One region of the Mycoplana sp. 10N416 genome, then DNA from elsewhere that is predicted to be linked to it. Evidence: predicted binding sites of a transcription regulator. Region 1 holds the regulator's gene; each other region holds the start of a gene.
The links. Region 1 encodes PhoB, which activates phosphate uptake and scavenging genes when phosphate is short. Its sites were predicted from a motif close to TGTCATNNANCTGTCAT; they were not measured.
Positions count from the first base shown of each region.

Region 2: the regulator PhoB is predicted to act here: its motif matches at 4,764-4,780, upstream of AC1DDS_RS08490 (DUF47 domain-containing protein).
Region 3: the regulator PhoB is predicted to act here: its motif matches at 5,589-5,605, upstream of AC1DDS_RS00260 (LTA synthase family protein).
Region 4: the regulator PhoB is predicted to act here: its motif matches at 2,522-2,538, upstream of phnC (phosphonate ABC transporter ATP-binding protein).

Region 1 covers NZ_JBFTIM010000004.1:437,490-445,160, forward strand. Annotated here, with positions in the region: gene pstC (phosphate ABC transporter permease subunit PstC) at 1-975, shown strand, start outside; gene pstA (phosphate ABC transporter permease PstA) at 972-2,294, shown strand; gene pstB (phosphate ABC transporter ATP-binding protein PstB) at 2,309-3,124, shown strand; gene phoU (phosphate signaling complex protein PhoU) at 3,184-3,897, shown strand; gene phoB (phosphate regulon transcriptional regulator PhoB) at 3,944-4,627, shown strand; gene AC1DDS_RS11395 (GcrA family cell cycle regulator) at 4,708-5,226, opposite strand; gene AC1DDS_RS11400 (acetylornithine transaminase) at 5,652-6,845, shown strand; gene argF (ornithine carbamoyltransferase) at 6,881-7,671, shown strand, end outside.
Region 2 covers NZ_JBFTIM010000003.1:297,660-305,330, reverse strand. Annotated here, with positions in the region: gene AC1DDS_RS08515 (serine hydrolase domain-containing protein) at 1-119, shown strand, start outside; gene AC1DDS_RS08510 (amidohydrolase) at 215-1,885, shown strand; gene aguB (N-carbamoylputrescine amidase) at 2,016-2,888, shown strand; gene AC1DDS_RS08500 (dual specificity protein phosphatase family protein) at 3,057-3,620, shown strand; gene AC1DDS_RS08495 (DMT family transporter) at 3,765-4,655, shown strand; gene AC1DDS_RS08490 (DUF47 domain-containing protein) at 4,797-5,441, shown strand; gene AC1DDS_RS08485 (inorganic phosphate transporter) at 5,441-6,451, shown strand; gene AC1DDS_RS08480 (DUF3300 domain-containing protein) at 6,806-7,671, shown strand, end outside.
Region 3 covers NZ_JBFTIM010000001.1:52,797-60,467, reverse strand. Annotated here, with positions in the region: gene AC1DDS_RS00280 (cation-translocating P-type ATPase) at 1-362, shown strand, start outside; gene ccoS (cbb3-type cytochrome oxidase assembly protein CcoS) at 359-541, shown strand; gene gndA (NADP-dependent phosphogluconate dehydrogenase) at 720-2,156, shown strand; gene mgrA (L-glyceraldehyde 3-phosphate reductase) at 2,457-3,488, shown strand; gene AC1DDS_RS00260 (LTA synthase family protein) at 3,625-5,553, opposite strand; gene AC1DDS_RS00255 (NAD+ synthase) at 5,804-7,480, shown strand; gene AC1DDS_RS00250 (TolB family protein) at 7,498-7,671, shown strand, end outside.
Region 4 covers NZ_JBFTIM010000009.1:2,899-10,569, reverse strand. Annotated here, with positions in the region: gene AC1DDS_RS18240 (alpha-D-ribose 1-methylphosphonate 5-phosphate C-P-lyase PhnJ) at 1-309, shown strand, start outside; gene phnK (phosphonate C-P lyase system protein PhnK) at 306-1,082, shown strand; gene phnL (phosphonate C-P lyase system protein PhnL) at 1,144-1,851, shown strand; gene AC1DDS_RS18225 (DapH/DapD/GlmU-related protein) at 1,848-2,462, shown strand; gene phnC (phosphonate ABC transporter ATP-binding protein) at 2,595-3,452, shown strand; gene phnD (phosphonate ABC transporter substrate-binding protein) at 3,535-4,440, shown strand; gene phnE (phosphonate ABC transporter, permease protein PhnE) at 4,543-5,505, shown strand; gene phnE (phosphonate ABC transporter, permease protein PhnE) at 5,516-7,030, shown strand; gene AC1DDS_RS18200 (DUF1045 domain-containing protein) at 7,150-7,671, shown strand, end outside.

The DNA of each region.
Region 1 (7,671 bases):
GGCGCCTTCGTCGCCTTGCGCACCGTCGCGCCGCAGTTTCGGGCGCGCAATAGGGTCGAGCGGGTCATGCTGTGGGCCCTGGTGCTGGCGTCCTCGATCGCCATCCTGACGACGATCGGCATCGTTGCCTCGATGCTGGCCGAGTCTATCCGCTTCTTCAACGCGGTCCCAGCGTGGGATTTCTTCTTCGGTACCGTTTGGGATCCGCGTTTCGCCGGTGCTGGGTCGAGTTCGGAGGGGCAGTTCGGCCTGATCCCGCTGCTGGCCGGCACGCTCTATATCGGCTTCGTCGCCATGCTCGTGGCGGTTCCCGTCGGCCTGTTCGCCGCCATCTACATGGCCGAATATGCGTCCCCTCGCATGCGCTCGCTGGCAAAGCCCCTGCTTGAAGTGCTGGCTGGCATCCCGACGATCGTCTACGGCTTCTTCGCGCTCGTCACCGTCGGCCCGTTCCTGCGCGACCTTTCCGCAAACCTCAACGGTCTGGTCACCGGCAACTATGCCAGCTTCATCCAGGCGCAGAGCGTTCTCACCGCCGGGATTGTCATGGGCATCATGCTGATCCCCTATGTCTCCTCGCTGTCTGACGACATCATCACCGCGGTGCCGCGGGCGCTGCGGGACGGCTCGCTCGGCCTCGGCGCCACTCGGTCGGAGACGATCAAGCGGGTGATCCTGCCGGCTGCCCTTCCGGGCATCGTCGGTGCGCTTCTGATGACCGCCTCCCGCGCGATCGGTGAAACGATGATCGTGGTTCTGGCCGCCGGCGTCGCCGCGCGCATGCAGTTCAATCCGTTCGAGCCGATGACGACTGTGACGGTAAAGATCGTCAACCAGTTGACCGGCGACCTGGAGTTCACCTCGCCACAGACGCTGGTGGCCTTCGCGCTGGGCATTACCCTGTTCTGCATCACGCTCGCACTCAACATCTACGCGCTCTATATCGTCCGCAAATACCGGGAGCAGTACGAATGACCGATCTCCTCTCAGCGGTTTCCGGCGATACGGTCTCCAAGGCGCCGCCGCGCCGCGACATCGGCATTCGCCGCCGCTATGCCGCCGAACGCCGTTTCCGCTTCTATGGTCTCGCCGCGATCGTCTTCGGCCTCGTGTTCCTGTTCGTGCTGCTGTGGTCGGTCGCCGGCAAGGGCTACACCGCCTTCCAGCAGACGGAGATGACGCTGCCGGTCGAATTCTCCGAAAAGGTCATCGACCCCTCCAACAAGCGCGCCACCGATCCGAAGGTGCTGGTTACCGCCAACTATCCGTTGCTGGTGCGCAATGCGCTGGCCGAGAAACTCGGCGTCAAGTCGACCGATCGGGCGGCGCTGAAACAGGTTTCGGCGATGGTGTCGGATAGCGCGCGCGTGACGCTGCGCGACATGGTGGCCGACGATCCCTCGATCATCGGCAAGACTGTGCCCGTCACCGTTCTCGCCAGCGCCACCATTGATTCCGCCTTCAAGGGGCAGTTCGACCTGACCGTCGACGAGAAGAACCGCAAGGTTTCCGACAAGCAGGTCGGCTGGATGAAGCAGCTTGCGGAGGAAGGCGTGCTCGCCAAGGGTTTCAATACCGGGCTGTTCGTCAATGGCAATTCCAGCCGGCCGGAAGCCGCCGGCCTCGGCGTGGCGCTCGTGGGCTCGCTCTATCTGATGGGCATCGTGCTGGTGCTGTCTCTGCCGATCGGCGTCGCCGCTTCCATCTACCTGGAGGAGTTCGCGCCGAAGAACCGGCTGACCGATCTGATCGAAGTCAACATCAACAATCTCGCCGCCGTGCCTTCGATCGTCTACGGCCTTCTCGGGCTTGCCGTATTCATCAACTTTGCCGGCCTGCCGCGCTCGGCGCCGCTCGTCGGCGGTCTGGTGCTGACGCTGATGACCTTGCCGACCATCATCATTGCCACACGCGCGGCTTTGCGGGCCGTTCCGCCGTCGATCCGTGCGGCCGCCCTTGGGCTGGGCGCCTCGAAGATGCAGACGATCTTCCACCACGTCCTGCCGCTTGCCATGCCCGGCATCCTGACCGGCACGATCATCGGGCTGGCGCACGCGCTCGGCGAGACCGCGCCGCTGCTCCTGATCGGTATGGTCGCGTTCGTCGCCAACGTCCCCGCCACGCCGCTCGATCCGTCGACGGCCCTGCCGGTACAGATCTACATGTGGGCGAACGAGGCCGAGCGCGCCTTTGTCGAGCGGACTTCGGGGGCGATCATCGTCCTGCTCGTCTTCCTCATCATTATGAACTTTGGCGCAATCCTGTTGCGGCGCCGGTTTGAGCGCCGCTGGTAGTGAGATAGAAGCAGATGAACATCATGACCGAAGCCGTGGCTGAAGAAGCGCTGGAAAAGAAGATGAACTCTGTGCCTTACAAGATGATCGGCAGGGATGTCTCCGTTTACTACGGCGACAAACGCGCCCTCTACGACGTGAACCTCAACATCCGCGAGAATACGGTGACGGCCCTGATCGGCCCGTCCGGCTGCGGCAAGTCGACGTTCCTGCGCACGCTCAACCGCATGAACGACACGATCGACAATTGCCGCGTCACCGGTGCGATCACGCTCGATGGGGACGACATTTACGACCCCGCGATCGATGTGGTCGAGCTTCGCGCCCGTGTCGGCATGGTGTTCCAGAAGCCGAACCCGTTTCCGAAGTCGATCTATGAGAACGTCGCCTACGGGCCCCGCATCCACGGTCTCGCCAAGAACAAGGCGGATCTGGACCAGGTCGTCGAGCACAGTCTGCAAAAGGCCGGTCTCTGGAACGAGGTGAAGGACCGCCTGCATGAAGGCGGCACGGGCCTCTCCGGCGGCCAGCAGCAGCGCCTCTGCATCGCCCGCGCCGTCGCCGTCAGTCCGGAGGTGATCCTGATGGACGAGCCCTGCTCGGCGCTCGATCCGATCGCCACCGCCAAGGTCGAGGAACTGATCCACGAGCTGCGCGAAAACTTCACGATCGTCATCGTCACCCATTCGATGCAGCAGGCCGCGCGCGTTTCGCAGCGCACCGCCATGTTCCATCTGGGCAACCTGGTCGAGGAGAACGACACCGACAAGATGTTCACCAACCCCGACGACCAGCGCACGCAGGACTATATCATGGGCCGGTTCGGCTGAACCCGGTGCAACGTCGCAAATGAATACCCGGCGCCATGGCGCCAGTTGAGGATAACACCATGTCATCGCCCCACATCGCTTCCGTCTACGACGAAGAATTGAAGTACCTTGCGCGCCGCATCTCCGAGATGGGCGGCACCGCCGAGCAGATGGTGGGCGACAGCGTGCGCGCCCTGGTCAACACCGATGCCGCGCTGGCGCAGAAGGTCATCTCCGAAGACGTCATCCTGGACACTGCCGAGCGGCAGATCAACGAGAAGGCGATCCTGACGATAGCCAAGCGCCAGCCGATGGCGGCGGACCTGCGCGAGATCATGGGCGCGATCCGCATCGCTGCGGAACTCGAGCGCGTCGGCGACCTTGGCAAGAACAACGCCAAGCGCGTCATCGCCGTGCAGAGTTCCGGCATGCCGCGCAAGCTTGCCCGCGGCCTGGAGCATCTCGCGGAACTGGCACTGATGCAGTTGAAGGAAGTGCTCGACGTGTATGCGTCGCGCAACGTCGAGAAGGCCAGGGAGATCCGCGAGCGCGACGACGAGATCGACGCGGTCTACACCTCGCTGTTCCGGGAGCTTCTGACCTACATGATGGAAGACCCGCGCAACATCACGCCCTGCACCCATCTTCTGTTCTGCGCCAAGAACATCGAACGCATCGGCGACCATGCCACCAACATCGCCGAGACGATCTTCTACATGGCGACGGGTGCGCCACCGGAAGGCGAGCGCCCGAAGGACGATCACACCACCTCAGTCGGCGCGGAGAAGGAATGATCTGCGTCGCATTGTTTGAATTCTAGAACGCCGGAGTTCGCAAGGCATGGTTCCCAAGATTACCGTGGTCGAAGACGAAGAGGCGCTGAGCGTCCTCTTGCGCTACAATCTCGAAGCGGAGGGTTTCGAGGTCGATACGATCCTGCGCGGCGACGAGGCGGAGATCCGCCTGCAGGAGCGTCAACCGGATCTCCTGATCCTCGACTGGATGCTGCCCGGCGTTTCCGGCATCGAGCTGTGCCGCCGCCTGCGCCAGCGCTCCGAGACCGAACGCCTGCCGATCATCATGCTGACGGCCCGCGGCGAGGAGAGTGAAAGGGTGCGGGGTCTTGCCACCGGTGCCGACGACTACGTGGTGAAGCCCTTCTCGACGCCGGAGTTGATGGCGCGGGTGAAGGCGATGCTGCGGCGCGCCCGGCCGGAAGTGGTCTCGACGCTGCTGAAGTGCGGCGATATCGAACTCGACCGCGAGACGCACCGCGTCCATCGCCGGACGCGCGAGGTGCGCCTCGGTCCGACGGAATTCCGCCTGCTCGAGTTCTTCATGACCTCTCCCGGGCGCGTCTTTTCGCGCTCGCAGCTGCTCGACGGCGTCTGGGGACATGACATCTATGTCGACGAGCGCACGGTCGATGTGCATGTCGGCCGTCTGCGCAAGGCGCTGAACTTCTCCAACATGCAGGACGTCATCCGCACCGTGCGCGGGGCCGGCTATTCGCTGGAGGCCTGATCGGCTGGAAACAATCGGAAACGAAAAACGGGCCCCGCGGGGCCCGTTTGCAATTCTGTCTCTTTCCAGCGTGTCGCCGGTTACCGCATGCGCCGACGTTCGGCCGACGGCTGGTAAGCCAGGCGCTGATGGAAGAGGCAGTAGGGCGAGTTGTCCGGGGACTCGTTGCCGCAGAAGTGAAAATCGTCCGTCAGCGGGTCGCCGTTCGGCCACTTGCAGGTGCGCTCGGTGAGTTCCGTCAGTTCCAGCCGACGCGACATCGGCAAGACGACGTTCGTGTTGATCCGCGCGAGCGGCGCGTCGTCGTACTCAAACGCGACTTCCTCCTTGACGACGGTCGCGCCTGCCGGACGGGCGACGGTGCGGGTCACGACCCGCGGGGCGAAGTTCGAGGGGCGCGGCGCGGCGGCCGGCCGCTTGGCCCGTGTCGCCGTCGGCGTGCCGCCGGCTTTAGCGCGACCGGGAAGGGCGAGGCGGTGCACCTTGCCGATGACCGCGTTGCGGCTGACGCCGCCGAGTTGTGCTGCGATCTGGCTGGCGCTCAGTCCTTCGGACCAGAGCTTCTTGAGCTTCTCGACCCTCTCGTCTGTCCAGTTCATCCTATCGCCTCCATTCCAGCGTTCGCTACCGGGAATCCGTCGCCAATGCCCCGGATGGCTCCGGAGCACGGAACGCCTTGATACTGTGGGTGACTAGTTCCGCCGCATGCAGTCTAGCAATTGACTTTTAACCTACTGACAGGGGGACTCTGTGACAAGAGTCGCCCGATTCAGGCCGAATCGATTTTCCAGTTTTCCCCAACTTGCTAGTTTGGTGTGACTGCCCGGCGACACTTTCCGCGCGCAATTCGGGTCCGTCTACGCGATCAATTGAGGCGGAACGGATGGAAGCTACTTTTATTGACATCGACCCCCGAAATGCTGATAGTGCCGCGGCCGCCGCAGGGCGGCATTTTTCATTTTTCCACACGGAAAGCTCAAGACGGGAATGGATTTCCGCATCCGCTGCGAAGGAGATACGCGCCATGGCTGATGCCACGCCGCTTTACGAGACCTATCTGCGTGCGCCGCTGCGCTTCGAGCGTGGCGAAGGCGTCTGGCTGATCGCGGAAGACGGCTCGCGCTATCTCGACTTTGCCGCCGGCGTTGCGGTCAATTCGCTCGGCCATGCCCATCCACATCTGGTCGACAGCCTCAAGAGCCAGGCCGACAAGGTCTGGCACGTTTCGAACCTCTACGAGGTGCCGGGACAGGAAACGCTTGGCAAGCGGCTGATCGACGCGACGTTCGCCGACAAGGTGTTCTTCACCAATTCCGGCGCAGAGGCGCTGGAGTGCGCGATCAAGACGGCGCGGCGCTATCATTTCGCCAAGGGCCATCCCGGCAAGTTTCACGTCATCACCTTCGAGGGGGCCTTCCATGGCCGGACGCTGGCGACGATCGCCGCCGGCGGCCAGGAGAAGTATCTCGAAGGCTTCGGGCCCAAGGCGCCCGGCTTCTATCAGGTGCCCTTCGGCGACATCGCCGCCGTAAAGGCCGCGATAACGGAAGAGACGGCGGCAATCCTGATCGAGCCGGTACAGGGCGAAGGCGGCATCCGCGTCGTGTCGAAGGAGTTTCTGCGGGAACTGCGCGCGCTCTGCGACGAATATGGGCTGCTGCTCGTGCTTGACGAGGTGCAGTCCGGCGTCGGCCGGACAGGCAGGCTGTTTGCCCATGAATGGGCCGGTGTCGCGCCGGACATCATGGCGGTCGCGAAAGGCATCGGCGGCGGCTTTCCCCTCGGTGCCTGCCTGGCGACGGCGGAGGCTGCGGCCGGGATGGTCGCGGGCACGCATGGCTCGACCTATGGCGGCAATCCGCTGGCCATGGCCGTCGGCAACGCGGTCCTGGACGTCGTGCTGGAAAAGGGGTTCCTGGAACACGTTCGCGACGTGGCGCTCGTGCTGCGTCAGGGCCTGGCCTCGCTGGCGGACCGCTTTCCGGATATCATCGAGGATGTCCGCGGCGAGGGCCTGATGCTCGGCATCAAGGCCAAGGTTCCCTCGGCCGACCTGCTCAAGGCGGTTCGCGCGGAACACATGCTGCTCGTCCCGGCCGGGGACAACGTGCTGCGGCTGCTGCCGCCGCTGGTCACGACGGCCGAAGAGGCGCGCGAGGGGCTGGCACGGATCGAACGGGCGGCGGAGAAACTGAGCGCCGAGAAGAAGCAGGCCTGAGGCGTTGCCGAGGCTCAAACAGCAGGACTGACAGCATGGCCAGACACTTCCTCGACCTCTCCGCCATGACGGCCGAGAATCTTCGCACGATCATCGACGACGCCAAGGTGCGAAAGGCGGCGACCAAGGAGGGCACGGCCGACAGGCCGCTTGCCGGCAAGATGCTGGCGATGATCTTCGAAAAGCCCTCCACCCGCACCCGGGTCTCGTTCGACGTCGGCATGCGCCAGCTCGGCGGCGAGACGCTGTTTCTGTCGGGCACCGAGATGCAGCTCGGCCGCGCCGAGACGATCGGCGATACGGCGAAGGTGTTGTCGCGCTATGTCGACGCGATCATGATCCGTACGACCGATCATGCGCGCCTGCTGGAGATGGCCGAGCATGCGACCGTGCCGGTGATCAACGCCCTGACGGACCTGACGCATCCCTGCCAGATCATGGCCGACATCATGACCTTCGAGGAGCATCGCGGACCGGTGAAGGGACGGACGATCGCCTGGACCGGGGACGGCAACAACGTGCTGCATTCCTTCGTCGAGGGTGCGGCCCGCTTCGGCTATCGCATGAACATGGCCGTGCCGCTTGGCTCCGAGCCGGAGGACAAGATCCTCAACTGGGCGCGCAACAATGGCGGAGAGATCATGCTCTGCCACGACGCCGATCGGGCCGTCGCCGGCGTTGACTGCGTCGTTACCGACTGCTGGGTTTCCATGAACCAGGAGCACCGCGCCCGTGGCCACAACATCTTCCAGCCCTTCCAGGTGAACGAGGCGCTGATGCAGAAGGCCGACAAGGACGCGCTCTTCATGCACTGCCTGCCTGCGCA
Region 2 (7,671 bases), on a different contig from region 1:
TCGACCCGAGCACGAAGACCGTCATCGTCAAGCAGTCCTCGCAACCGAACCCTTTGGATGACGAGCTGAAGCAGGACATTTTCGCCTTCTTCCGCACAATCAGCGCCATGGCGTTCTGAGTTCTGCGCGAGCGCCAGTGGCGCCGCGCCACCAAATAAAGCCGGCAGTCTGTCTCAACGACGTGGATCGGCCGGCATCAGATCGAGGGAGCACCATGCAAACAGAGGCAAGCTACATCATCCGCAATGCGCGGATTCTCACCATGGACGAGGCCAATCCGACGGCCGAGGCGATCGCGATCTCGGGCAATCGGGTCCTTGCTGTCGGCTCCGAAGCGCAGATCGACGTGTATTCCGGGCCGGATACCCATGTCATCGATGCCAAGGGCGGCACGGTGCTGCCCGGCTTCAACGAAGCGCACATGCATATCTTCGGCGGTTCGGTCGGTCTCACCCAGCTCTCCCTCTTCGGCGTCAAAGGCTTCGAGACCTTGCAGGCGAAGGTGCGTGCCTATGCGGCGGCAAATCCCGACCTGCCGCTGCTCGAGGCGCAGTATGCCGATTACACGATCCTGTCGGAGACCGAGCGCGTCACCCGCCACCATCTCGACCGGATCATCTCCGACCGGCCCTTCATGATGGTGGCGCCGGACCGCCATACCGCCTGGGCGAACACGATCGCACTGGAGAAGGCGGGCATCCTGAAGGGCGGCGAGGTCGGCGTCGGCAACGAGATCGTCATGGGCGACGACGGACTTGCCAGCGGCGAACTGCGCGAATCCGACGCGATGCGCCCGGTCGCGGCACTGAGCGAGACCGGTGGGCGCGAGATGCTCGGCGTCGGCACTGGGGGCGACCCGGAGCACGTCACGCCTGAGGAGCGCGCCAAGGATATTGCCGTCATCAAGCGCGGGCTTGCCTATTGCGCCTCGCTCGGCATCACCTCGCTGCAGAATATGGACGGCAGCCTCTACCAGCTGGAGATGCTGGACGAGATCGAGAAGACCGACGGGCTCGCAGTGCGCGTGCGCATGCCCTTCCACCTGAAGAACTTCATGCCGCTCAGCGATCTCGAGGACAAGGCGGCCGCCTGGCGCGCGCGCTTCGAAACCGACAAGCTGCGCTGCGACTTCGTCAAGATGTTCATGGACGGCGTCACCGAGTCCGGTACCGCCGTGTTCATCGACGACTACAAGCACCAGCCGGGTTGGAAGGGCGAGCCGCTGTTCACCCAGGATCAGTTCGACAGCATTGCGACCATGGCCGACAAGCTTGGCCTGCAGATCGCCGTGCACGCGATTGGCGACGGCGCGGTGCGCATGGTGCTGAACGGCTACGAGGCGGCAATCACGGCCAATGGCAAGCGCGACAGCCGCAACCGCATCGAGCACATCGAGGTTGTCCACCCCGACGACATCGAGCGCTTCGCCGAAACCGGCACTGTCGCCTCGATGCAGCCGACCCATCCGCCGGGCAATGCCGGCCTGCCGCTGGAGCCGTACCTCTCCTATATCGGCGAGGAGCGCTGGCCCTATGCCTTCGCCTGGCGAACGCTCGTCGATGCCGGCGCGAAGATCGTCTTCGCCACCGACTGGCCGGTCTCGCCGCTCGATCCGATGAGCTGCATCCATGACGCGATGACGCGCAAGACCTGGAAGGCAGACATAGCCGACCAGCGGCTGACGTTGCAGGAGACGCTCGCGGCTTACACGAAGACCAGCGCCTGGGTCGAGTTCATGGAGGATCGCAAGGGCGTGCTCAAGAAGGGCTACCTCGCCGACGTCGTCGTCCTGTCCGGCGATGTCTCGCGCACGGCTTTCGAAGACCTCGCCTCGGTGCGGCCGGTCACGACAATGTGCGACGGTCGGATCACCTATCAGGCGTGAAACAAGAACGGTGACGCTTTAGCCCCTCGCCCAAACCTCTCCCCGCAGACGGGGAGAAGGTGCCGGCAGGCGGATGAGGGGCCGGTCGAACAGAAGGACTTGCGTCGCAAGCGAACAAGGGAGCATCACCATGCGGCAAGTGACGCTGGCAGCCACGCAGATGGCCTGCAGCTGGGATACCGACCAGAACATTGCCACCGCCGACCGGCTGGTGCGCGAGGCGGCGGGACGCGGGGCGAACATCATCCTGATCCAGGAACTGTTCGAGACCCCGTATTTCTGCCAGGACCAGTTCTCCGGCTTCAATGTGCTCGCACGGCCGCTGGAGGGCAATCCGCTGGTGGCGCATTTCGCAAGGCTTGCCGAGGAACTCGGCGTCGTGCTGCCCGTCAGCTACTTCGAGAAGGCCGGCCCGGCGCATTTCAATTCGGTGGCGATCATCGACGCGGACGGTAGCGTTCTCGGCAACTACCGCAAGAGCCATATCCCGGACGGCCCCGGATACACGGAAAAGTTCTATTTCTCGCCTGGCGACACCGGCCTCAAGGTCTGGAAGACCCGCTTCGGCACGATCGGCTGCGGCATCTGCTGGGACCAGTGGTTCCCGGAAGCGGCGCGCAGCATGGCGCTGATGGGCGCCGAAATCCTGCTCTATCCGACCGCGATCGGCACTGAGCCGCAGGACCCGACGCTCGACAGCGCCGCGCACTGGCAGCGCGTGATGCAGGGCCATGCCGGCGCCAACATGGTGCCCGTCGTCGCCTCGAACCGGATCGGCACCGAGGAAGGGCGCAACAACACCTCGATGACCTTCTACGGCTCGTCGTTCATCGCCGACCAGACCGGCGCGAAGATCGCCGAGGCCGACCGGCAGAGCGAGACTGTGCTGACCGCCACCTTCGATCTTGACGCCATCGAGCGCCAGCGCTGGGGCTGGGGCCTGTTCCGCGACCGCCGGCCGGAACTCTATCGGGCGGTTGGCACCCTGGACGGACAACTTTAGCAAGCGGAGCGGAGTGACCGGTGGTGTCGAGGCCCTGGCGGGACTCGCTCACTCGCTCCTGGGCGAGGTTGTCTCTAGCGCGCGCGTTCAGTAATCTGTCAGCTCGGCAAGCGACAGTGCGGTCCTTTCCCGGGCCGTCCGGCCGGCGGAGATTGCGGGAGGTGGAGTTTGGCGCGCAGATACCTTGCCTGGGCGGGAACACTGACGGCACTCATTGCTTTTGTGGTCAGTGCCTTTCTGATTGGCCTGCAGCTCGCCGGCAATTTCCACGAAGTCATTCCGGGTGAACTCTATCGCGCCGCCCAGCCTTCGGCCGCGCAGATCGAGCGCTATGTGAAGCAGTACGGAATCCGAACGATCGTGAACCTTCGCGGCCCGAGTAGTAGGCCGTGGTACGAAAGCGAGGTGGCAACCGCCGAGCGGCTCGGCGTCAGGCATTTCGATTTCGGGATGTCCTCGTCTAGATTGCTCACGCTGGCGAAGACGAAGGAACTCGTGGCGCTTCTGCGTGACGCGCCGAAGCCCATCCTCATCCATTGTCGTTCCGGAGCCGATCGGACCGGCTTGGTCTCACTTCTATATCTTCACCAGATTGCCGGCGTTGACGAGGAAATCGCCGAAAGGCAGTTGTCGATCCGCTTTGGTCACGTCGGCATCCCCTTCCTGTCGCCGGCCTTCGCCATGGACGAGTCCTGGGAGGCTTTGGAGCAAGCGTTAGGGCTTCCGAGCTGATTGTTGCGGAGACGTCTGCCGTTGCCGCGCTGCGCTTTTCTACAACGCGGAGAGCTGTGAACGAATTGTTGACACGAGTTTTAGTGATTGTCGCATCGTTTGGCTCTGTGCCATAGGCGGAGCAGCAGTCCACAGACGATCCCCATGTACATATCCGAACTCCTCGCCATTTCCTCCGCCGCCTGCGTTGCCTTGAGCGCCATTCTGATTGGTGAATTGAAGGGCCGCGTGCCGCTGATCGTGCTTACCCGTTGGCAGATGTTCGCCGGCTTTGCCATAACGGGTGCCGCATCGCTTGTTACTGGCGGCTGGCGTGCAATCGAACCGTGGCAGGCAGGTACACTCGCACTTTCCGGCCTGTTCGGCATCATCATCGCCAGTAGTGCCTATTTCGCGGCAATCTACATTGCTGGCGCGCGGATGACTTCGCTGCTCTATTCGTTGACCGCACCCTTCGCCGTGCTGTTCGGCTATCTGGGGCTCGGCGAAACGATAACTGGCCAGCAGGGCATCGGCATCGGGCTTGTGGTCGCAGGCGTAGCCTTGGCGATCTGCGGACCAAAGGAGGGCAATAGCCCGGCAACCCCTTCCAAGATCGGGCGCTTCGCCGGGCTGGGCATTGCGCTCGGCCTGATCACGGCAATTGGCCAAGCGATCGGCACGTTGGCGGCGCGGCCGGCGATGGCTTCGGGCGTGGAGCCCTTTACAGCCATGGCGATCCGCTCGGGCGTAGCTGCCCTGTTCTATCTTGTTCTGTCCTCGCTGCCCATTGCCGCGGTGAAGAGCACCGGTCACTTCACGACGCGAACCCGCCTGATAGCCTTCGCGGCGGCCTTCTTCGGCACCGGAGTCGGAATGTCGCTGCTGATGGCGGCACTCGCCCGCGGCAATGTGGGTATCGTCGCGACGCTATCATCGCTGACGCCGCTGCTGATCCTGCCCATGGTTTGGGTGCGGACGGGGAACGCGCCCACCGCTTCTGCCTGGTCCGGAGCCGCCCTGGCAGTCGCCGGCATCGCGCTGATCAGCCTCTGATACGCTAGTTCGCTTAAAAAACTGGGGAAGGACCGCATTGCGAACGCCAACCGGCGCGGCATTTCCGGTCCTTGCGTCTTTCCACGCCGGTTTCTCTGTTCTATGTGCTGTCGCAATTCTGTCATATATGGAAAAACGATCGTGCTGAGTTGGTTTCGTGCCCTGATGCCCCGGGAAGACCGGTTCTTCGACCTGTTCGACGCGCATGCGCTCACCGTCGTCGGCGGGGCGGAAGCGCTGGAGAAGGTGCTGGCCGGTGGGCCGGACATCGAGCAGTATTGCAACCGCATCGTCGAACTGGAAGACAAGGCGGACCACATCACCGCCGAGGTGCTCCATGCGGTCCGCAAGAGCTTCATCACCCCGTTCGACCGCGGTGACATCAAGGACCTGATCCAGTCGCTCGACGACGCGATCGACATGATGCACAAGACGGTCAAGACGATCCGCTTGTTCGAGCAGTCGAGCTTCGACCCAGGCATGCAGGAAATGGGGACGATCATCGTTCGGGCCGCCCGCCTCGTCGCCGAGGCCGTCCCGCTGCTGAACAAGATCGGGGCCAACATCACCCGCCTCAATGCGATCGCCGAGGAGGTGATGCGCATCGAGGGGCGGGCGGACGAATTGCATGAGGCGGGGCTGAAGGACCTGTTCCGTCGCCACGGCGCCTCCAACCCGATGGCCTACATGATCGGCAGCGAGCTTTACGGTCAGCTCGAGAAGGTCGTCGACCGCTTCGAGGACGTGGCGAACGAGATCAGCGGCATCGTGATCGAGAACGTCTGATGGAGGCCACCCTCGCCCTTCCACTGCTGGTGGCGCTCATCGGCATCGCCCTGCTGTTCGATTTCCTGAACGGGCTGCACGATGCGGCCAACTCGATCGCCACCATCGTTTCGACGCGGGTGCTCAGGCCGCAATATGCGGTGATGTGGGCGGCCTTTTTCAACTTCATTGCCTTCCTTTTCTTCGGCTTGCATGTGGCCGAAACGATCGGCCGAGGCATCATCGATCCGGCCATCGTCACGCCCTTGGTGATCTTCTCCGCCCTGATGGGGGCGATCGTCTGGAACGTCGTCACCTGGCTGTTCGGCATTCCTTCCAGTTCTTCGCACGCGTTGATCGGCGGGCTGGTGGGCGCTGGCCTGGCGCGAAGCGGTGGTGATGCCATAGTGTTCTGGGGCGTGGCGAAGACGGTCGGCGCCATCTTCATGTCGCCGGCCATCGGCTTCTTCCTCGCGCTGATGCTGGTATTGCTCGTCTCCTGGATTTTCGTGAAGCAGACGCCGTTCGCCGTCGACAAGGCGTTTCGAGGGATGCAGTTCATCTCCGCATCTCTCTATTCACTGGGCCATGGGGGCAACGATGCCCAGAAGACGATGGGCATCATTGCCGTCCTGCTCTTCTCGCAGGGCCATCTCGGCTCCGAATTCTACGTCCCCTTCTGGGTGGTCATCACCTGTCAGGCCGCGATTGCTCTGGGCACGCTGTTCGGCGGTTGGCGCATCGTGCACACGATGGGGTCGAAGATCACCCGGCTGAATCCCATGCAGGGCTTCTGCGCGGAAACCGGCGGCGCGATCACGCTGTTCGGTGCGACCTGGCTCGGAATTCCGGTCTCCACCACCCATACGATCACCGGCGCCATCATCGGCGTCGGCGCGGCTCGCCGCGTCTCGGCGGTGCGGTGGGGACTCGCGACGAACATCGTGGTTGCCTGGTTCGTGACGCTGCCGGCCGCGGCCTTGGTCTCGGCTCTGACCTTCTGGGTTGTCGGGTTGCTCGGCGGTCAATGACCGCCGGGCTGTGCGCCTCGATTGCGCGGCCGCGTCCTGAAGGTGAAAAACACCGGTATTCCCGCCAAAATCGGCAGCCTCGTTGAGGTGTTGCACTGCGCAGTCGGGGGCAGCAGGTCTCCGCCGCCTGCCGTGCATACGGGCGTGGCTACATGTAGCTACGGCATGGCCACTACCTTTCCTCGTTGCTTTGGAACACAATCGTGCGTGGGTTTAACCATGCCGTGATGCCGGGGCGTCTTGCGTTCCCAGCAACGTGAGCGTGATGGCGAGCTTTGAAGCGCTGGCCAGGTTGAGCGTCCTCGAGACTGAAGCTGAATGACCGGTGTGTGCCGGATGGGAGGTTTCAAGGTCATGGATTTCGAAAGGTTTTCAAGCTGCCTGCGCTCGAGCGTCGCCATCAGCCTTCTGCTGGCGACAGCGAGCGTTTCCTGGTCGGAATCAGCTTTGGCTCAGCAGCAGCAACAGCAGGCTTCCGCCCCTGCCAGTTCCGGCGGAGCACAGGCTGAACAGCCCGACCTCTTGACCGAGGACGAACTGGAGGTGCTGGTGGCGCGCATCGCGCTCTATCCGGACGAGTTGGTCGCTCTGGTCTCCTCCGCTTCGCTGTTTCCGCTGCAGATCGTCGAGGCCGAGCGCTTCCTGGAGAAGAAGAAGTCGAACAAGGACCTGGAGCCGGACAAGGACTGGGACGACAGCGTGATCTCGCTGCTGAACTACCCCGAGATCGTCAAGATGATGAGCGACGATCTCGAGTGGACGCAGTCGCTCGGCAGCGCGCTCGCCTACCAGCAAAAGGACGTGCTGATGGCGATCCAGACCTTGCGCGACAAGGCCGTGGTCGAGGGCATGATCAAGTCGGATGACAAGATCAAGGTCGAGGCGCAGGGCGACAATGTGATAATCCAGGCCGCCAATCCGGAAGTGATCTACGTCCCGCAGTACGAGCCGCAAATGCTCTACGAGCCCGGCTACGCGGCGGCTCCGATCAGCTACTACAACGATCCCTACCCGAACTACTACTATCCCACGGCGCCCTATTTCGCAGCGGCGATCACTGGTGCCGCGATCTGGGCGGCGGCGGTTGACTGGGACGACTGGGGCGTCTGGGGCGGCAATTGGGGTGGCGACGTCGACATCGATTGCGACAAGTGCTTCAACGACATCAACATCGACCGCGACAAGTTCAAGATGAACGACGTCGACTGGGCGAACATCGA
Region 3 (7,671 bases), on a different contig from region 1:
CACCGGCGCTATCGGCCGCGCACGTGTCGATGGCGCCGGCGACCGCCGCCGACATCGGCCGGCAGGCGGCAGACCTCGTCTTCCTGCACAACGGGCTCGACTCGGTTTCCTTTGCGCTGGAGACTGCACGCAAGGCCAGCAGCCTGATCCGGCAGAACTTCGCGCTTGCGATTTGCTACAACGTCATCGCGGTTCCGATCGCGATCCTTGGCCATGCGACACCGTTGATCGCCGCCATCGCCATGTCGACCTCCTCGATCATCGTGGTGGGCAATTCGTTGAGGCTGAGGGGCAAGGCGCCTGCGGCGGCAGACAATGCCGTGAAGCAGGCACCCTCTGTCGGAATGGCAAGGCCCGCATGAGCACGCTGGTCTATCTGATCCCGATTGCGCTTTCTCTTGGCGGACTTAGCCTTGCGGCCTTTCTGTGGTCGATCAAGAGCGGTCAGTACGAAGACCTGGACGGCGCGGCCTGGCGTGTTCTCGACGATGGAGATGGCGCGACAAGGCATGGAGAACAGCCGGACGATCGTCGGGCGTGATGGTCCATCGAGCCCGGACGACACACTTGTCCTTGTCGTAAATCGATTTGAGTGCGAAAACCACGACTACCAAAGTTCGGGATGCTTCAATCCCGCGCTTCGAGCAGTCGGGCGTGCGCATTTTCGTAGGGTGCTTTTGCATCCGGCGATGCGTCCATTTTCATACGGAGGTAAGACGGTGGTACAGGCGGAAATCGGTTTGATCGGTCTCGGCGTCATGGGATCGAATCTGGCGCTCAACATCGCCGAAAAGGGCAACAGGGTCGCGGTCTTCAACCGTACCGTCGCGCGCACCCACGAGTTCTACAAGGAGGCCGGGGCGCTGCAGGACAACATCGTGCCCTGTGACACGATCGAGGAGTTCGTCGCCGCCATCCGGCCGCCGCGGCCGATCATCATCATGATCAAGGCCGGCGATCCGGTCGATCAGCAGATGCAGCAGTTGAGGCCGTTTCTCGAGAAGAACGATATCCTGATTGACGCCGGCAACGCCAACTTCCGCGACACGATGCGCCGCTTCGATGCACTCAAGGACACCGGCCTCACCTTCATCGGCATGGGCGTTTCCGGGGGCGAGGAGGGCGCGCGCCACGGCCCCTCGATCATGGTCGGCGGCACGGAAGAATCCTGGAAGCGCGTCGAGAAGGTGCTGACGTCGATTGCCGCGCAATACAATGGCGAGCCGTGTGTCGCCTGGCTCGGCGAGAACGGTGCGGGCCATTTCGTCAAGACGATCCATAACGGGATCGAATACGCCGATATGCAGATGATCGCGGAAATCTACGGCATCCTGCGCGACGGGTTGAAGTTGAGCGCCGCCGAGATCGGCGAAGTCTTCGCCGACTGGAACAAGGGGCGCCTGAACTCCTACCTGATCGAGATCACCGCGAAGGTTCTGGAGGCTGCCGATCCCATCAGCGGCAAGCCCATCGTCGATGTCATCCTCGACCAGGCCGGCCAGAAGCGCACCGGCAAGTGGTCCGTGATCGAGGCACAGAACCTGGGCGTTCCCGCAACCGCGATCGAGGCGGCCGTGGCTGCGCGCGGTATCTCTTCGATGAAGGCCGAACGCGAGGCGGCGCAGAAGGTTCTTGGCCTTCCTGCCGTGGCGCCGCTGTCGGTTTCCGACAGGGCGGCGTTCATCAAGGATCTTGAGCTCGCATTGCTGGCCGCCAAGATCGGCGCTTATGCGCAGGGTTTCGCGGTGATGGCGGCCGCGTCGAAGGAGTTCAAGTGGAACCTGCCGATGCCGACGATCGCCAAGATCTGGCGGGCCGGTTGCATCATCCGTTCGCAGTTCCTCGACGAGATCACCACCGCGTTCACCAAGAACCCGGATGCGGTGAACCTGATCGTCACGCCGGCCTTTGCCGCCATGCTCGAGGAAACCGACGCTGCGCTGCGTCGCGTCGTCTCGACGGCAGTCCTTGGCGGTCTACCCGTGCCGGCTCTCGCATCTGCGCTCGGTTATTTCGACAGCTATCGCCGCGGCCGCGGCACGGCCAACATCATCCAGGCCCAGCGTGACTTCTTCGGGGCGCATGGTTTCGACCGCGTCGATGGCGCCGACAGCCATCACGGCCCTTGGGGCAGCGGGCTCGGGACCGGCGCCTGACCGATCGTTCGGAGGGGCTGCACGGTGGCGCCGGCCCCTCCAATCCTGGTTTCATAGAACTCAGCACCACGTGCACCCAGCCTGCCGGCTTCGGCAGCGCGGAGGCACGCGCGCTGCTGCGAGAGGATATGCGAGAACGAAAGAAGAAGGCGGCCTCACCCAAGACGCAGCCAGTGTCCAGGTATCGCGTGCCGGCGCGGAGGTCGCGGCCAGGAGAGCCGATGCGTTTCAGTTGCCCCTTGTGAGAGGCCCCCGGGCGGGGGTATCCATTGCCGAAGAAATAAACAGAGGGAGTGAACGATGGCCTGGCAGCCCGCGGAAAATCGATACCACACCATGAAGTACAACCGCGTCGGACGCTCCGGCCTCAAGCTGCCGGCCGTCTCGCTCGGCCTGTGGCACAATTTTGGTGGTGATACGCCACACGAGCGGAAGGTCGAGATGTACCGGACGGCCTTCGACCTCGGCATCACCCATTTCGACCTCGCCAACAATTACGGCCCGCCACCCGGTTCGGCCGAAACCGCTTTCGGCGAAATCCTCCGCACCGATTTTGCCGGCCTGCGCGACGAACTGATCATTTCCTCCAAGGCCGGTTATGACATGTGGCCCGGTCCCTATGGCGAATGGGGCAGCCGCAAGTATCTGATCGCCTCCTGCGACCAGAGCCTGAAGCGCATGGGTCTCGACTATGTCGACATCTTCTACTCGCACCGCTTCGACCCCGAGACGCCGCTGGAGGAGACCTGTGCCGCGCTCGACCATATCGTCCGCTCGGGCCGCGCGCTCTATGTCGGCATTTCCTCCTACAACTCACAGCGCACGCGCGAGGCGGCGGCGATCCTCAAGGATCTCGGAACGCCCTGCCTCATCCACCAGCCGAGCTATTCGATGCTCAATCGCTGGGTCGAGCGAGACGGCCTGCTCGACACACTCGACGAACTCGGCATCGGTTCCATCGTCTTCTCGCCGCTCGCGCAGGGCATGCTGACGACGAAATATCTCGGCGGTATCCCGGGCGACAGCCGGGCGGCACAGAACCATTTCCTCAAGAAGGATTTCATCCGCCCGGAGATCATCGACAACGTCCGCAAGCTCAACGAGATCGCCGAACGCCGCGGCCAGACGCTGGCGCAAATGGCGATCGCCTGGGTTCTGCGCGGCGACCGTGTCACCTCGGCGTTGATCGGCGCGAGCCGTGCCGCCCAGATCGTCGATTGCGTCAAGTCGCTGGAACGTGCTGATTTCACTGCCGAGGAACTGGCGGAAATCGACGGTTACGCGCGCGAGGCCCACATCAACCTTTGGACCCGGTCAGCCGAACTCGAATAGTCGTACGGTCCCGACCCGCAGCCGACATGCCTTTCGACTTCGGCGACTGCGCCTACTGAAAGGAAAATGGCCCAAATACCAAAGAACCCTCGTTGTCCCTGGAAAACGAGGGTTCTTTTTCGTCGATGTCCGGTCGTCAGGATGCCGCGCCGACAACGCCCGCATGCGAGGGAAAGAAACGCTCGAGACCGCGGCGCTTGCCGAACAGGATGTCGTGCTGCAGGAACCGGTAGTCGCGAATGAGCGGATCGATGTTCTTCTTGCGCGACCAGTCAGGCGTCGCATTGCCGTCGTCGCCGATCAGCTGGTAGCGGTCGATGACGTCATACTGTTTCTGAACACGACCGAGAAAGCCGGTGTAGTAGGGGTGCTCGAAGCCCGCCTCCGTCAGGATGTGGTAGGGCAGCAGCGCCGGGCTGATGGTGCCGATGTCTTCCTTCACGCCGGTCTTGTTGGACCAGACGATGAGCGGGGTTTCGTGCTCCTGCTTCATCTGCTCGACCGAGCCGCGGCGGGAGGCGGTTACATTGTTCATGTAGCCGGTCGCCGTATAGACGGTGTTCAGCGGTGGCAGGTGGTCGCCGAAGACGACGATGATCGTCTCGCGGTCACGGTTGCTCGCCCAGTCCATCAGCGTCTTCAGGCTGTCATCCGCCTCCTTCACGCCCTGCGCATAGGTGGAAAGTGCCTGTCGGTCGGCAAACTGCAGGTTGCCTTCGACCTTGATCGTGTTCTTCGCATACCGGTTCGGCTCATAGGGGCCGTGACCCTGCAAGGTTACGGCGAAGAAGAAGAATGGATCCTGCTGTGCATCGGCCTGGCGGATGATCTCGTTCGTCAGCGCCTCATCGGAGGCGAAAATCCCCCGTTTCGTCATGACAGGCATCGTCTCTTCGGTGCGGAAGGTCTCGAAGCCAAAGGACTTGTAGACAGAGGTGCGGTTCCAGAACCAGCCGGCGAAGGGGTGAATTGCACGCGCGGTGTAGCCCTCGCCGCGGAAGAATGTCGCCAGTGACGGAATCGGATTGCGGACATACTGCTGGTAGGGAATGCTGCCGGTTGGCAGGAAGGCGTTGGAGAAGCCGGTCAACGCCTCGAACTCCACGTTCGCCGTCAGTCCACCGAACTCCGGAGAGAAGACCGCGCCGGTCGTGTTCTCGCGAATGACGGGCATCGGGTCAGGGGAGAGTTTCAGGCTCGGCAGGCGCGTCGGATCCCATAGCGACTCGCTCATGACCACGATCACGTCGGGCTTGCTGCGGTGGTTGGTCCCTGCGGGAAGCGGTTCCTGCTGAATATGGTCGATCGCGTCGCCCGAGTAGCCGGCCGGAGCCTTGACGTTCGCCATCGGCAGGTTGATCGCAAAGGCGAGCATGAAGCCGTTGTGGCGATAGTTCTCCGCCTGGTCCCACATGATCGGGAAGACGTGCAGACGATCGCGGACCCAGGAAAACTGGTTGTAGTCCATGATCGAGGAGAAGCCTGCCAGCAGCGGAACGGCGATCGCCAGCCGCAGGGCGCGCTCCTTCAGGGTCAGCGGCCGAAACCGCTTCCAGGCAAAAATCCAGACCGAGAAGAGTACGGCGATGGCCGACAGCGAGCCGATTCCGACGGCGACAGCCGTCCACGGCCGATCGCGAACCAGCGCCGGCATCAGTTCCATGATCTGGCGGCCGAACAGCAGGTCGGTGGGGTAGAGCGGATCAGTCAGGAAGATCTGCTTCTGCTCGGAGATGAAGGCGAGAAGGATAGCGATCGGCGCCAACACCAGCACCGCCTTGTGCTGGCGGCCGATCAGCGCGTCAAAACCGAGAAAGGCAAGAAGGAACAGGCCGCAGGTGGTCCAGCCGGGCTGCGCATAGGTCGTCAGGAAGGTGATCGTGGCATTGGTCGAGTTGCGCGTGATCAGTTCGACGGCGGCGACGGTGGCGACGGCGAGCAGCACCGTCAGGCCAACGGAACCCAGCACCGCCATCGTCTTTGCGACGCGGGCGGGATGACCTGTGTCGACGGTAAACCGCTTCTCGACGGCGGTTGCCGTGACGGCAGAACTTACAAGGGTCACGCGTTACTCCAGGCTTCATAAAAGTGTCGTCTCTCTGTCATATCGCTGTCACCTTGAACAGGGGATGAATAGTCACGCCGCCGCCGGCGGGTGCTCGCTGGCCGTCAGATCGCACGATCCGGCCGCGTCGCCTGACGCGCCTTTGCGGAAACGAAAACCCTTCATTTTCAAACCAGCGATCATCCTTTAAACAGCGTCTTGAGACCGCCCGTCGTTATGACGCCCGGGCGAGTGCGGATCGAGGGCAGAGATGAACGAGAACAACAACAGGACGACGCTCCGCATTGCGGTCGCCCAACTTAATCCAACGGTCGGGGACGTCGCCGGAAACCTGGCGAAAGCGCGCGAGGCGCGTGCCGACGCCGCCCGTCAGGGAGCGGATCTGCTGCTACTGACGGAGCTGTTCATTTCCGGCTATCCGCCGGAGGACCTCGTTCTGAAGCCGGCGTTTCTCAAGGCATGCCATGCGGCCGTCGATGCGCTCGCCGCCGACACCGCCGATGGTGGTCCGGGCGTCGTCGTCGGCTTCCCCCGCCAGGGTGCGACCGGCCGGCACAATTCCGTCGCCGTCCTCGATGGCGGACGCATTCTCGTCTTTCGCGACAAGCTCGACCTGCCGAACTACGGCGAGTTCGACGAGAAGCGCGTGTTTGTCGAAGGCGCCATGCCCGGTCCGGTCAATTTCCGCGGCGTCCGGCTCGGCATTCCGATCTGCGAGGAGATCTGGAACGACATGGGCGTATGCGAGACGCTGGCAGAAAGCGGAGCGGAAATCCTGCTGGTGCCGAACGGTTCGCCCTACTATCGCGGTAAGGTCGACGTGCGCCACCAGGTGGCGCTGCGACAGGTGATCGAAACCGGGTTGCCGATGGTCTTTGCCAACCAGCTCGGCGGACAGGACGAACTCGTGTTCGACGGTGCGAGCTTTGGCCTGAATGTCGACAAGTCGCTCGCCTTCCAGATGAGCCAGTTCGAGGAATCGGTCGCGCTCGTCACGTGGAAGAAGGAGAACGGCACCTGGCGCTGTGACGGCGGGCCGATGGCCAAACTGCCCGAGCAGGAGGAGGCGGACTACCGCGCCTGCATGCTGGGGTTCCGCGACTACGTCAACAAGAATGGCTTCAAGAACGTGGTGCTCGGACTTTCCGGCGGCATCGATTCAGCGATCTGTGCCGCGCTCGCCGTCGATGCGCTGGGCGAGGAGCGGGTGCGCTGCGTGATGCTGCCCTATCGCTACACCTCGCAGGAGTCGCTGAGCGATGCGGCGGCCTGCGCAAGGGCACTGGGCTGCCGGTATGACATCGTCCCGATCGAAGCGCCGGTCGTCGGCTTCATGGACGCGCTGTCCGACATGTTCGAAGGCACCGAGTCCGGCATTACCGAGGAGAACCTGCAGAGCCGCGCACGCGGGACCATCCTGATGGCGATCTCGAACAAGTTCGGCTCGATGGTGGTGACGACCGGCAACAAGTCCGAGATGTCCGTCGGCTATGCGACCCTCTATGGCGACATGAACGGGGGGTTCAATCCGATCAAGGACCTCTACAAGATGCAGGTCTATGCCTTGTCGCGTTGGCGCAACACTTCGGTGCCGCCCGGGGCACTCGGCCCTTCCGGCGAAGTGATCCCGCGCAACATCATCGACAAGGCACCGTCCGCCGAATTGCGGCCAAACCAGACCGACCAGGATTCGCTGCCGCCCTATCCGGTGCTCGACGACATCCTGGAGTGCCTGGTGGAAAACGAGATGGGCACCGAAGAGATCGTCGCGCGTGGCCATGACGAAGCGACCGTCCATCGTATCGAGCACCTGCTCTACATTGCCGAATACAAGCGCCGGCAGTCGGCACCTGGCGTGAAGATCACCAAGAAGAATTTTGGCCGCGACCGGCGCTATCCGATCACCAACCGGTTCCGCGACCGATGAGACAGGGATGAGCGATGATGCGCAGCTCGGTCGAGATACACAACATCAGGACGGGACTGACGCGCGTCGCCTGGGAGACCGACCAACTGGTAGAAGCGCCGAACTTTTCTCGTGACGGCCGGTCTCTCATCATCAATGGCGACGGCCGGCTCTACCGGCTGCCGCTTGACGGCGGCTCGCCTTTGCCGCTC
Region 4 (7,671 bases), on a different contig from region 1:
GACAATCCGAAGATGCACATGTCGGAGGCGCTCCAGCTCTTCGGCGCAGGGCGCGAGAAGCGCATCTATGCCGTGCCGCCCTACACCGACGTCGTCAGCCTCGATTTCGAGGACCATCCGTTCGAAATCCAGAAGTTCGATCGTCCCTGCGCGCTCTGCGGCGCGGAAAATGTCTACCTCGACGAAGTCGTGCTCGATGACAAGGGCGGACGGATGTTCGTCTGCTCCGACACCGATCACTGCGAAGACCGCCGCGAACACGGCCATTGCGGCACCATGCTCGCCTACGACAAGGAAGCTGCACGATGAGCGATGAACCCCTTCTCAAAGTCCGCGACATCTCGAAATTCTATGGCGCGCGCATCGGCTGCCGCAACGTCTCCTTCGAGCTCTGGCCGGGCGAGGTCCTGGCGATCGTCGGCGAATCCGGCTCGGGCAAGACGACGCTGCTCAATTGCCTCGCCACCCGCCTGCCGGCGACCTCCGGCATGATCGAATATCGGATGCGCGATGGACAGATGCGCGACCTCGCCCACATGGGAGAGGCCGAACGCCGCTACCTGATGCGCACCGACTGGGGCTTCGTGCACCAGAACCCGGCCGACGGCCTGCGCATGACGGTCTCCGCCGGCGCCAATGTCGGCGAGCGGTTGATGGCAGTCGGGGAGCGCCACTACGGCAACATCCGCGACACCGCCGGCGACTGGCTGCGGCGCGTCGAGATCGGCACCGATCGCATCGATGACCAGCCGCGCGCCTTCTCCGGCGGCATGCGCCAGCGCTTGCAGATCGCCCGCAACCTCGTCACGTCGCCCCGCCTCGTCTTCATGGACGAGCCGACCGGTGGTCTCGACGTTTCGGTGCAGGCACGTCTGCTCGACCTGGTCCGCGGTCTCGTGCACGACCTCGGGCTTTCGGCGATCATCGTCACCCACGATCTCGCCGTCGCACGCCTCCTGTCGCACCGGATGATGGTGATGAAGGACGGTCACGTGATCGAACAGGGTCTGACCGACCGTGTCCTCGACGACCCGCGCGAGGCTTACACCCAGCTTCTCGTCTCCTCCATCCTGCAGGTTTGATCCGACCGCCGCGTGCCGGCTTCACGCCCGGCTGTGCCCGGTCCAGCAAAAGGACATCACCATGGCGACCCCACTCGTCGTATCCGAAGTCGCAAAGAGCTTCATCATGCACCTTCGAGACGGCATCCGCCTGCCGGTCGTCTCGGACGTCAATTTTTCCGTCAAGGCTGGCGAATGCGTCGTCCTCGGCGGACCGTCCGGCATCGGCAAGAGCTCGCTCCTGAAGATGGTCTACGGCAACTATGGCGTCGACGGCGGGCAGATCCTCGTCGAGCATGAAGGCAGGGTGATTGACCTTGCAAGCGCCGACCCGCGCACCGTTCTTGCCGTCCGCCGCGTGACACTCGGCTATGTCAGCCAGTTCCTGCGCGTCGTGCCGCGCGTCGCTGCGGTCGATGTCGTTGCCGAGCCGCTTGTCGCGGGCGGCGAGAATCCTGCGGTCGCGCGCGAAAGGGCGGAGGAAATGCTGTCGCGGCTGAACCTGCCGCGCGAACTCTGGCAACTGCCGCCCGCCACATTCTCCGGCGGTGAGCAGCAGCGCGTCAACATCGCTCGCGGCTTCATCACCGAGCACCGCATCCTTCTGCTCGACGAACCGACCGCCTCGCTCGATGCAAGGAACCGCGAGATCGTCGTCGGGATGATCGAGGAGAAGAAGCGGGCAGGGGTGGCGCTTCTCGGCATCTTCCACGATGACGACGTGCGCACGGAGGTGGCCGACCGGATCATAGACGTTTCCGCTTTCTCGCCCAGAAAGGCCGCCGCGTGACAAAGCTTTCCGAAACGCCGCTGATCGACCCGACCGCAAAAGTGACCGACTGCACGCTCGGCCGCTACACCGAAATCGCCGAGCGGTCCCGCATCAGCGAGACCGAGCTCGGCGACTATTCCTACATCATGGAGGACTGCTCGGTCTGGTGCGCCACGATCGGCAAGTTCGCCAACATCGCCTCGTCGGTGCGGATCAACGCCACGAACCACCCGACCTGGCGCGCGACGCTGCACCACTTCACCTATCGCGCTGCCGACTACTGGCCGGATGCCGACAAGGAAGCGGATTTCTTCGCCTGGCGGCGGGCGCACCGCGTGACGATCGGACATGACGTCTGGATCGGCCACGGTGCGACGATCCTGCCGGGGGTCAACGTCGGCAACGGCGCCGTCATCGGCTCCGGGGCCGTCGTCACCAAGGACGTAGCACCCTACACGATCGTCGGCGGGGTGCCGGCGAAACTGATCCGCGAGCGTTTTCCAAGGCAACTTGTCGAACGCTTCGAACGACTTGCCTGGTGGGACTGGGATCATGCCCGGTTGCGTTCTGCACTTGATGACTTCCGCGCGCTCGACGCGGAAAACTTCCTCGACCGCTACGAGGCCTGAACAAGCGCGAAGCCCGGGAAAACCGGGCTTTGTGGATTGTTACCGAACAGACATGAAACTGACATCCGGCCTTCATTGAGCACCTTTAAAGCCCCCTACAACGTCAATGAATGAACCCTCGAAAGGGATGCCATGTTTCGCCTGATGAACGTCACGCGCCGGTTTGGCGGGAACGCCGCGGTCAACGCGGTCAACATCGACATCCCGCAGGGCCAGATGGTGGGTGTCATCGGTCGCTCCGGTGCGGGCAAGTCCACCTTGCTTCGCATGATCAACCGGCTTGTCGAGCCGACCGAAGGGGCAATCCGCTTTGGCGATGTCGAGGTTTCCGCGTTGCGAGGCGCTGCCCTGCGCAACTGGCAGCGCGACTGCGCGATGATCTTCCAGCAGTTCAACCTGGTGCCGCGCCTCGATGTGCTGACCAACGTGCTGCTCGGCCGTCTCAACCATCGCTCGACGGCGCTCAGCATCCTCAACATGTTCACCCGCGAGGAGCGCATCATGGCGATCGCCGCCCTCGAGCGCCTCGGCATCGAGCAGACGGCACTGCAGATGGCGGGCACGCTGTCCGGCGGCCAGCAGCAACGTGTGGCGATCGCGCGTGCGCTGATGCAGCAGCCGAAGATGATCCTTGCCGACGAACCGATCGCCTCGCTCGATCCGCTCAACGCCAAGGTCGTGATGGACGCGCTGCGCGACATCAACGAGCACGAGGGCATCACCGTCATCACCAATCTCCACACGCTCGACACCGCCCGCAACTACTGCGAGCGCATTATCGGCATGTCCGCCGGCAAGGTCGTCTTCGACGGCGCGCCGCGGGACCTCGACGCCGAAGCGGTGCGGTCGATCTATGGCGCGGGGGCCGATGGTGCGGAGATCGATGAGACCATGACATCGACGAGTATTCGGCGCCAGCCTGCCGCGCTCGTGCAGGACAACATCAAGGAATCCGCCAGCGTGAAACCGTTGGCACTGGCCGGCATCTGACCGCGGCCAGGATCGAGTGGCCCACGTCAAGGGTCAAAGCCATTCTCAAAGCCGGCGTGGCCGGTCAAACAGGAGAGAAATCATGCTGAAGAAAGCTCTTTTCGGCGCCGTCGCCCTTTTGGCGCTGGTCGGCCACGCCCAGGCTGAAGAACTGAAGGAATTCCGCGTTGGCATCATCGGCGGCGAAAACGAAGCCGATCGCCTGCGCAACTACCAGTGCCTCGGCGACAAGCTGAAGGCCGAGTTCGGTTTCGAGAAGGTCTCCTTCTTCCCGGCTGCCGACTATGACGGTGTGATCCAGGGCCTGCTCGGCGGTACGCTCGACTACGCCGAACTCGGCGCCTCCGGCTTCGCCAAAATCTATCTCGCCGACCCCAAGGCCGTCGAGCCAATCCTGACGACGGTCCAGACCGACGGCTCCACCGGCTACTATTCGATCATGGTCGCCCGCAAGGACAGCGGTATCACCAAGGTCGAAGACCTGAAGGGCAAGAAGCTCGGCTTTGCCGATCCGGATTCCACCTCCGGCTACCTCGTCCCGCTCGTTACGCTTCCGGAATCGATCGGCGCGCCCGTCAAGGAATTCTTCGGCGAGACCGGCTTCGGCGGCGGCCATGAAAACCTCGTCCTCGAAGTGCTGAAGGGCAACTTCGATGCCGGCACGACCTTCGGCTCGGGCGTCGGCGAATTCAAGGACGGCTACACCTCCGGCAACCTGCACAAGATGGTCGAGAAGGGCGTTCTCGACATGAACGACCTGGTCGAGCTGTGGCGCTCGCCGCTGATCCCGAACGGCCCGATCGTCGTGCGCTCCTCGATGGCTGACGACATGAAGGCGAAGTTCAAGCAGTTCATGCTCGACCTGCCGAAGGCCGACGCGGCCTGCTTCTCGGCCATCATGGGCGGTGATTTCACCAACTTCACCGAAGTCAACACCGACTTCTACAAGCCGATCATCGACGCCCGCAAGGCAACGATCGGCGGCTGAGCCGACTGGGAAATCTGACGGCGTCGGCCGGTTTTGCTGGCTGACGCCATTTTTGAAGGAAGCCTCTTCCATCAGCGTAGAGGCGCAGACGCGGAAAGCGCCATGGCCCTCAACACCCTTCCGAAAGAGTTCAGCGAAAGCGGCGCGCTCATCGAGCGTCACTGGCAGGAGCTCGCCGCCAAGCGCCGGCTTTACTCCTGGGTCGGCTTTGGAATTCTCCTGTTCGCGCTGGGTGGTTCGATGTGGTTTGCCAACGCAACCAATGCCGGCAAGTTCTTCGACCGTCTCCCGCATCTCTTCGATTTCGTCGGCGGCATGATCCCGCGCGACGGCTTCGAGGTGTTCCGCGCTCTATTCGATCTGCCGTCTCCGTATGACGACGGCAGCTTCAAGTACAACTATCCGGAAGGCCGGCTCTACCTGACGGAGAGCTTCTATGTCCCGGAATATTTCTACAAGATGCTGGAGACACTCAACATCGCGATCTTCTCCACCATCCTCGGCGCGTTCTTCGGCTTTATCCTCTGCTTTCTGGCGGCGCGAACGCTGATGCCGAACCGCTTCGTGCGCGGCATCGTTCGTCGTCTGATGGAGATCCTGCGCGCCTTTCCGGAGGTGGTGCTGGCGGGCTTCTTCCTTGCGATCTTCTCGCTCGGTCCGCTGCCGGCAGTGATCGCGGTGTCGATTCACACGGTCGGCGCCTTGGGCAAACTCTTCTTCGAGGTGGTCGAAAATGCCGACATGAAGGCGGAGGAGGGGCTTCGCGCGGCCGGCGGCAACTGGATCGAGCGGGTCTGGTTCGGCATCGTCCCGCAGGTCATGCCGAATTTCATCAGCTACTTCCTCCTGCGCCTCGAGATCAACGTGCGCGCCTCCACCATCATCGGCGCCGTCGGCGGCGGCGGCATCGGCGAATTGCTGCGCCTCTCGATCGGCCAGAACCACCAGGCCAAGACGCTGGCGATCATCCTTCTGCTCTTCCTAACGATCGTCGCCGTCGATCAATTATCTGCCTGGGCAAGACGCCGTTTCGTCGGCGACCAGGCCTTCCAACTCGCACAGTAAGGACCGAACGATGGCCAAGCTTCACATGTCCGAGATGGAACAGGTCGCCGCCCGGCATCCGGAGATTTTCGCGCGTTCCTTCTGGTCTCGCTTACGCACGCCACTGGTTGTGCTGGCCGCGGTGCTCTATGGCCTCTATTGTTGGTGGTTTTTCGCCGTCGGCACGGTGCTCCACAATGCGAATTGGTCTCTCGCCGGCACCTATCTCGCCGACTGGGTGTCCTATGAAGTACGCCCGGAGTTCCGCATGGCCCCGGACGGAACCATGCAGATCCGATACCCGCGCTATTCACCGCTCGGCGACAATCCCAATCCTGACTGGCTGACCGCAACCCGTGAAACGGTGACGCGCACTGTCGAACTGCCGGCGGCCGCAGCGTCGTCGCAGCCCGCCGTGAAGAAATCCGCGACAAGCTTCATGGCGCCGGGGGCGGCGCTCGGCGGCTCTGCCACGCAGGCAGCGCCGCCAGCCGAAGCAAAGACCGTAACCCGCACCGAGGAGGTCGTGACCCGCGCCGAGGTTCTGATGGGACGCTCGACCCGTATCGAAGTCCTTCCCGGCAACGCGGTCGTCCAGCACGGTGACGAAACGCTGCACGTAGCCATGGACGGCAAGACCGTCTCGGCTGACAGCGATCCGCTGCCGCAGTGGGCCACCCAGAAGCGCCCCGGCGAGAAGATCGTCCTCTCCTTCGGCCTTGCGGGTTGGGCCGAGATCGAGGCGGACGAGGTCAGTATCCGCAAGCGCTTACTGGGCTGGGCCAATTTCATCTTCGATACCCAGTCGCCCTTCTTCGGCAAACCGGCGGCCGACGTGTTCTCCCTGATCGCCTGGGGCGAGCGCATCGATCCGTCGCGCTCGAACCTGTCGCTCGCCTGGAACAACATCCTCTACAACAGCGAATGGCAGCACCTCGACGTCTGGACCAAGCTGCTGCAGACGATCGTGATGGCGTTCGTCGGCACGGTGCTGGCGACGCTCGTTGCCTTCCCGCTCGCCTTCGTCGCGGCCCGCAACATCACCCGCAACTGGATCTCGAACCAGTTGACCAAACGCCTGTTCGATTTCCTCCGCTCGGTCGACATGCTGATCTGGGCGCTGTTCTTCACCCGCGCCTTCGGCCCCGGGCCGCTGGCCGGCATGTCGGCGATCTTCTTCACCGACACCGGCACGCTCGGAAAGCTCTACTCCGAGGCACTGGAAAACATCGACGACAAGCAACGCGAGGGGGTCAAATCCGTCGGAGCACCCAACGTCGCCGTTCAGCGCTTTGGCGTCGTGCCGCAGGTACTCCCGGTCTTCGCTTCCCAGGCGCTCTACTTCTGGGAATCCAATACGCGATCGGCGACCATCATCGGTGCCGTGGGCGCCGGCGGCATCGGCCTGAAGCTCTGGGAAGCGATGGCCACCAATTCGGACTGGGAGAACGTCGCCTACATGGTGGTTCTCATCCTGATCGTTGTCTTCGTATTCGACGGCATTTCAAATGCACTGCGCTCCCGGTTGATGGGACGCAGCCGTTGAGAGGAATGGAAATCGCCGGAGGTCATGGCATGATGCCGCCGCACGATTCCCCGTTGCGCCTGCACCGCGCGCAGCCATCTCCGCGAACCGCGACCCCGAATTGAACAGGAAGATCGAATTTGCGTTACGCCCTCTATTTCACGCCCGTCGCCCGCGATGAACTTGCGCTTGCCGCTGCCCGCTGGCTCGGCCGCGACGCATTCAGCGGCGCCACCGTCGCACAACCGACGGTTCCCGAGTTTTCATCGGCGGCGCTGGCGGCCCTGACGGCGGATCCGCGCCGCTACGGTTTCCACGCAACCTTGAAGGCGCCGTTTGCACTGGCCGACGGCTGCACCGAGGCCAAACTTGTCGCCGAAATCGCCGAATTCACCGCCGAGATGGAGGCGTTCGACCTTCCAGAGGTCGTGATCGGACGGCTGGAATCCTTTTTCGCCCTTGTCCCTGCGGACGAACACGAACCGCTGCAATCCTTTGCCGGCGAGGTGGTACGCCGCTTCGATCGCTTCCGCGCCCCGCTCTCTTCTGCCGATATCGCAAGGCGCAAGCCGGAGGAACTGTCGAGCGAGGAACGGCAGAACCTCGTTCAGTGGGGTTATCCTTACGTCTTCGATACTTTCCGTTTCCACATGACGCTGACG